2 regions of the Pseudomonas sp. S3_A03 genome follow, and region 2 is predicted to be linked to the other one. Evidence: predicted binding sites of a transcription regulator. Region 2 holds the regulator's gene; the other holds the start of a gene.
What was found. Region 2 encodes sigma-54, which starts transcription at its own class of promoters, with help from an activator protein. Its sites were predicted from a motif close to ANTGGCATNNANNTTGCTNT; they were not measured.
Positions count from the first base shown of each region.

Region 1: a site for sigma-54 is predicted at 1,251-1,270, ahead of AB4O25_RS11565 (circularly permuted type 2 ATP-grasp protein). Genes of this name have one in related genera too.

Region 1 is NZ_CP162753.1:2,567,518-2,570,723, forward strand. It holds gene AB4O25_RS11565 (circularly permuted type 2 ATP-grasp protein) at 1-1,218, opposite strand, end outside; gene AB4O25_RS11570 (ribonuclease E inhibitor RraB) at 1,619-1,960, opposite strand; gene AB4O25_RS11575 (hypothetical protein) at 2,170-2,406, opposite strand; gene AB4O25_RS11580 (START domain-containing protein) at 2,510-3,115, opposite strand; gene AB4O25_RS11585 (YkgJ family cysteine cluster protein) at 3,157-3,206, opposite strand, start outside.
Region 2 is NZ_CP162753.1:5,011,932-5,015,137, forward strand. It holds gene rapZ (RNase adapter RapZ) at 1-381, opposite strand, end outside; gene ptsN (PTS IIA-like nitrogen regulatory protein PtsN) at 384-848, opposite strand; gene hpf (ribosome hibernation-promoting factor, HPF/YfiA family) at 859-1,164, opposite strand; gene AB4O25_RS22930 (RNA polymerase factor sigma-54) at 1,240-2,733, opposite strand; gene lptB (LPS export ABC transporter ATP-binding protein) at 2,932-3,206, opposite strand, start outside.

The DNA.
Region 1 (3,206 bases), 2.4 Mb from region 2:
CAGGCATAGGGTCGGTTGGGCGATATAGGCGTGGGGCTTGGCCTTGATACGCGCACGGAAGGCTTCGATCTCGGCCGCGGTGGACGCGGGCCCCACCAGCATGCCGTAGCCGCCGGAGCCTTGGGTTTCCTTGACCACCAAGTCCGGCAGGTTGGCCAGCACGTGGGACAGTTCATCAGGTTTGCGGCACTGGAAGGTCGGCACGTTCTTCAGGATCGGTTCTTCATCCAGGTAAAAACGGATCATCTCGGTGACGAAGGGATACACCGACTTGTCATCCGCCACCCCGGTGCCGATGGCATTGGCCAGCACCACGTTGCCTGAACGATAGGCGGCGAGCAGGCCGGGTACGCCGAGCATGGAGTGCGGATTGAACGCCAGCGGGTCGAGAAACGCGTCGTCGAGGCGACGGTAGATCACGTCCACCGCCTTGGGGCCGTCGGTGGTGCGCATAAATACGCGGTCATCACGTACGAACAAGTCAGCCCCTTCCACCAGTTCCACACCCATTTCCCGAGCGAGGAACGCATGCTCAAAAAAGGCGCTGTTGAACCGCCCCGGCGTCAGTACCACCACGCTGGGGTTATCCAGGGGGCTGGAGCTTTTCAGGGTATCGAGCAGCAGGTTGGGGTAATGGTCGATGGGCGCGATGCGCTGGGCCGCGAACAGTTCGGGGAACAGGCGCATCATCATCTTGCGGTCTTCGAGCATGTAGCTGACACCGCTGGGTGTACGCAGGTTGTCCTCCAGCACGTAGTAAGTGCCATCGCCATCACGTACGAGATCGACCCCGGAGATGTGGGAATACAGATCACGGTGCAGATCCAGCCCCTGCATCGCCAATTGATATTGCTCGTTGGCCAGCACCTGTTCGGCGGGAACGATGCCGGCCTTGATGATGCGTTGCTCGTGGTACAGGTCGGCGAGAAACATGTTCAGCGCCTTGACCCGCTGGATGCAACCGCGCTCGACCACCCGCCATTCACTGGCCGGAATACTGCGCGGGATGGTGTCGAAGGGGATCAGGCGCTCGGTGCCTTGCTCGTCCCCGTACAGGGTGAAGGTGATCCCGGCGCGGTGAAACAGCAAATCGGCTTCGCGGCGACGCTGGGCCAAGAGTTCTGCCGGGGTGTCGGCCAACCAGCGGGCGAATTCGCGGTAGTGCGGGCGCACCTGCCCCGCCCCATCGTACATCTCATCGTAATAAGTGCGGATCATGCCGTACTCCTTGTCACTCGGACGCAAGAACCATCGCAAGGCCCGTGCCATCGGCATAAACACTTAAAAATCAGTGCGTTGAATTAATCCAGGCACCTTGTCGCACCTTCCTGGTGCACAGAATGCCCGGCGTGTTGTCCTGCGCTTCATCGCAATGCAGGCTTTGACTATCAACAGCATAGCCAGAGTTGATTTCACTGCCCGGCCAAGCCTGCGGATAATCGCGCCATCTGCTGAATAACCTTTGGCGCTCCGCTCTTCCCTTTAGGCCACCCTCGTTGGGTGGCTTTTTTTTAGGGTTCAAAAAGTACGGTAGGCGTCGCGCGGCGTTTCAGGTCATACAAACAAAATCGGCCGACCCTGAGGTCAGCCGATACACGGTGTTGCGCGTGACAACCCACTACATGGGTAACGGGCGAACCGGGTGCTTGACGCCCCACCCTTCTATGATGCCGCCAAGGGGCTCCACCACTGCTTCAAAGTCCTGCTCGAAGTCTCCTATGCCGTCGTAGGTTGCAAACATGACCTTGCTTAGCTCCAGGTACCAGGCGCCATCGTCGCGCGCACTGACCTGGGCGTTCAGCGACTCGCCGCGAAACTCACCCGCCGCCCTGCGCGCCCGTTCCTCATCCGGGAAAATGGCGTAGAACTCGATGGGGTGGAAACGTGAAAAATCGAAGCCGCCTTCTTTCATGCGGCGCAGAACGTGGGTACTGATGTCTTCTTGATAGGCTGTGCTCATGAAACGTCCTCCTCAAACCGATGGATAGACTTTCCGTGCTTCCCGAAGCCCGCACCTACCGGCGCGGGAACGGCCATGACATCACCGCTGGAAAACAAGCATGTAGCTGACAAGACCAGACCTTAGCGATTCATTCGCTGATCTCGCTTGCAGAGTAGCGCGAAGCTATCACCTCCACCAGAGGGGCTTGATGGGCGTAAAGGGAATATTCAGGCTGAGGGAGAAATGTCGAGGATCTGGATACTGTTCTGGTCTTTGAGAATCTTGACCGTCGGCTCGGATTGGCGACCTTCGAGGTCGTTGAGGTCGAGTTCAGCGGCGACGGGCACCAGCTTGTTGCGAATCATGTGCGCAGCGTCTTCGAGGCTGGGCTTTTGTTCGCAGGTGAACTGCTCCACGGACTGCTCGCCGTGATCATCAACGAAGGTAATTTGCCACGTTTGCATCGGTGCCTCCTCGATAAAGCCCGCGTATGGGCTCACAGGTATCTGGACCTTGAGGGCGCGCTAAACGTTCCGCTCAAGGCCTGAGGCACCGGATCAACCGCGCTTATTTTTCAGCGTGGTCTTTCAAGGCTTTCAACGTGTTGAACGGGGCATCCACCACGAATTTGTTCGCCAGCCACGACGGCACGCTGCCGCCTGGCTCGGTGTGGACCTGGTAAGTCACTTCGGTCTGGTTGTCGCCTTTGGGCACCAGCTTCCAGAAACCCTCGACCTGGGCGACACGCACATAACCTTTTTCGTCCGGCTTGTAGGTCGGCACGCCCTCAAGCTTGCGGGTTACGCTGCCATCGGCGTTTTTGATGGTGGTGACATGAATATAGGAATCACGATCGGTCACCGGGAATGGGGCGTTGAACTGCGTGTAGGTCCAGGCCTCGTCGCCTTTTTTATCTACCAGCTTCTGGGATTTGCATTCGTGGATCCAGGAACAGGCACCGGCGACATCTTCTTGCAGCGCAACGATCTTGGCCACGGGCGCCTTGATCACGGTTACACCGCGATAGGCCTTGTATTTGGAACCCGCCACTTCGCTCAGGGACACCTTGATCCCCTCTTCGTCCTTGGCGACCTGCCAGTCTTCAGCTTGTGCAGTGGCAGCACACAACAGCGTAAAACCGCACAGCACCGCCATTCGTTTCAGCGAACCCATTGTTGTATTCCTTATTGTTGACGTTCCGAGAGTAAAGCCCATCAAGCCGCCGTCATCTGCTCCCACCAGCCGATCAACCGGATCGCATCGG
Region 2 (3,206 bases):
CAGCTTGGTTTCATCCTCGATGGCTTCGGCCAGGGAGCGGTGGGGGCTGCTGAGGGGGTGGCGTCGACGGGTTTCGGAGAAGCGCTTGAGCAGTGTCTCTTCGTCAGCGTCCAGGTACAGCACATCACAATGAATATGTTTGGCGCGCACTTCCTCAAGCAGTTCCGGGAAGCGCGAGAGATGGCTGGGCAAGTTGCGGGCATCAATCGAAACCGCCACCAGGGGTTGCGCCAACTCGGTGTGGATAAGCGCCCGTTCGGCCAGTTCCGGCAGCAGGCCGGCGGGCAGGTTGTCGATGCAATAGAAGCCGCTGTCCTCAAGAACATTGAGGGCGGTGCTTTTACCCGAGCCTGAGCGGCCGCTGACGATGATCAAACGCATGATTACTGCCCGTTTTGTTCATCCAGGACAACTTGATACAGCGCCGCGTTGCTGCTGGCACTGCGCAGTTTGTCGCGTACCTCCTTGCGGTCGAGCATGCTGGCGATCTGCCGGAGCAGTTCCAGGTGCGCATCGGTGGCGGCTTCCGGGACCAGCAGCACAAACAGCAGGTCAACCGGGGCGCCGTCGATGGCGTCAAAATCGATCGGAGCTTCCAGATGCAGCAGGGCGCTCACGGGGGTGTCACAGCCTTTGAGGCGGCAGTGAGGAATGGCGATGCCGTTGCCAAAACCGGTGGAACCGAGTTTTTCACGGGCAACCAGTGCCTCGAAGACAACTTGCATCTCCAGATCCGGCACTTCGCGGGCGATCAGGTTGGCAATTTGTTCAAGGGCTTTTTTCTTGCTGCCGCCCGGCACGTTCACGAGGGAACGGCCGGGGGTCAGGATGGTTTCAAGTCGGATCATGGGGGGAGAGTTAACGACCTGTACCTTGCATCAGGTGCAGATTCTTTTCCTTATGCTTTATGAGTTGGCGGTCCAGCTTGTCGTAGAGCGAGTCAATCGCCGCGTACATGTCCTCATGCTCAGCATTGGCGACGAGCTTGGCATTCGGTACGTGCAGGGTGGCCTCGATTTTCTGCTTGAGCTTATCGACCTCCATGATGACCTGCACGTTGGTGATCTTGTCAAAATGCCCCGCAAGCTTGTTCAGCTTGCTCTCGGTGTACTCACGCAGGGGCTTGGTGACTTCCAGCTGGTGTCCACTGATGTTGACTTGCATACAGCTTCTCCTTCGTTGCCAGTGCATAAAGCGGCAGGCAAAGACGCCTGCCACTGGAACGCTGTGGCCCGCCCGTCACATCAAACGCTTACGCTCGCTGGAAGGCGCGATCCCAAGGGACTCGCGGTACTTGGCGACGGTTCGACGGGCGACCTGAATGCCTTGTGCCTCCAGTAAACCAGCGATCTTGCTGTCACTCAACGGCTTTTTCTGATTTTCCGCGGCAACCAGTTTTTTGATGATCGCGCGGATCGCCGTGGACGAGCATTCGCCGCCTTCGGAGGTGCTGACATGGCTGGAGAAAAAGTATTTGAGCTCATATATACCCCGTGGGGTATGCATGAATTTTTGCGTCGTCACCCGTGAAATCGTTGATTCGTGCATGCCTACCGCCTCGGCGATGTCATGCAGCACCAGAGGCTTCATCGCCTCGTCGCCGTATTCCAGGAAGCCGCGCTGATGCTCGACGATCTGGGTGGCAACTTTCATCAGGGTTTCGTTACGGCTCTGCAGGCTCTTGATGAACCAGCGGGCTTCCTGCAACTGGTTGCGCATGAAGGTGTTGTCGGCGCTGGTGTCGGCGCGGCGCACAAAACCGGCATATTGCGGGTTGACCCGCAGGCGTGGCACCGACTCCTGGTTCAATTCCACCAGCCAGCGTTCGTTGTCCTTGCGCACAATCACGTCAGGGACCACATATTCGGCTTCGCTGGACTCGATCTGCGAGCCCGGGCGCGGGTTGAGGCTTTGCACCAGTTCGATAACCTGGCGCAGGTCATCTTCTTTGAGCTTCATGCGGCGCATCAACTGGCTGTAGTCGCGGCTGCCCAGCAGGTCGATGTAATCGGTGACCAGGCGCTGTGATTCAGCCAGCCAAGGTGTCTTGGCGGGCAGCTGGCGCAGTTGCAGCAACAGGCATTCGCTCAGGGAGCGGGCGCCAATACCCGCAGGCTCGAACTGCTGGATGCGGTGCAGGACGGCTTCGATTTCGTCCAGCTCAATGTCCAGTTCAGGGTCGAAGGCCTCCAGAATCTCCTCGAGCGTCTCGTCCAGATAACCCTGGTTGTTGATGCAATCGATCAGCGTGACGGCGATCAGGCGATCGGTGTCGGACATCGGTGCGAGGTTCAGTTGCCACAACAGATGGCTCTGCAGGCTTTCGCCGGCGGAGGTGCGGGTGGTGAAGTCCCACTCGTCATCATCGTTGCTGGGCAGGCTGCTCGCGCTGGTCTGGTAGACGTCTTCCCAGGCGGTATCCACCGGGAGTTCGTTGGGAATGCGTTCGTTCCAGTCGCCTTCCTCAAGGTTATCCACCGTTGGGGCGGTTTCCTGGTAGGAGGGTTCCTGCACGTCGGAATTGGGTTTTTGCTCGATGTTGTCGGCCAGCGGGTCTGCATTATCGAAGTCGTCGCCTTCTTCCTGGCGTTCGAGCATCGGATTGGACTCCAGGGCCTCCTGGATTTCCTGTTGCAGGTCCAGGGTCGACAATTGGAGCAGGCGGATGGCCTGTTGCAGCTGCGGTGTCATCGTCAGCTGCTGGCCCATTCTCAGGACTAGCGATGGTTTCATGGCAGGGGCTTAACACCTTATTCGCCGGCGCAATGCGCCATCCACGACAGGGCGCGTGAGCGCCAAACATAAGCAAATTATATGCCTGATATCGAGGGCTTTGCCTAGAGCGCGGTAACAATAAAAAAACCGTAGGTTTTTCTTTGGTACGCGCGCTTCGGACAAACGACCTGCCACCCCCTGTTCATACAGGTGGTTTTACAGGCGGAACTCGTGACCCAGGTACACTTCCTTGACCAGTTCGTTGGCCAGGATGGTCGCGGAATCGCCTTCGGCGATCAACTGGCCATCGTTGACGATATACGCGGTTTCGCAGATATCGAGGGTTTCACGCACGTTGTGGTCGGTGATCAATACGCCGATACCCTTGGCCTTGAGGTGATGGATGATCTGCTTGATGTCGCCGACCGAAATCGGGTCGACGCCGGCAAACGGTTCGTCCAGCAGGATGAACTTTGGCGCGGTCGCCAGGG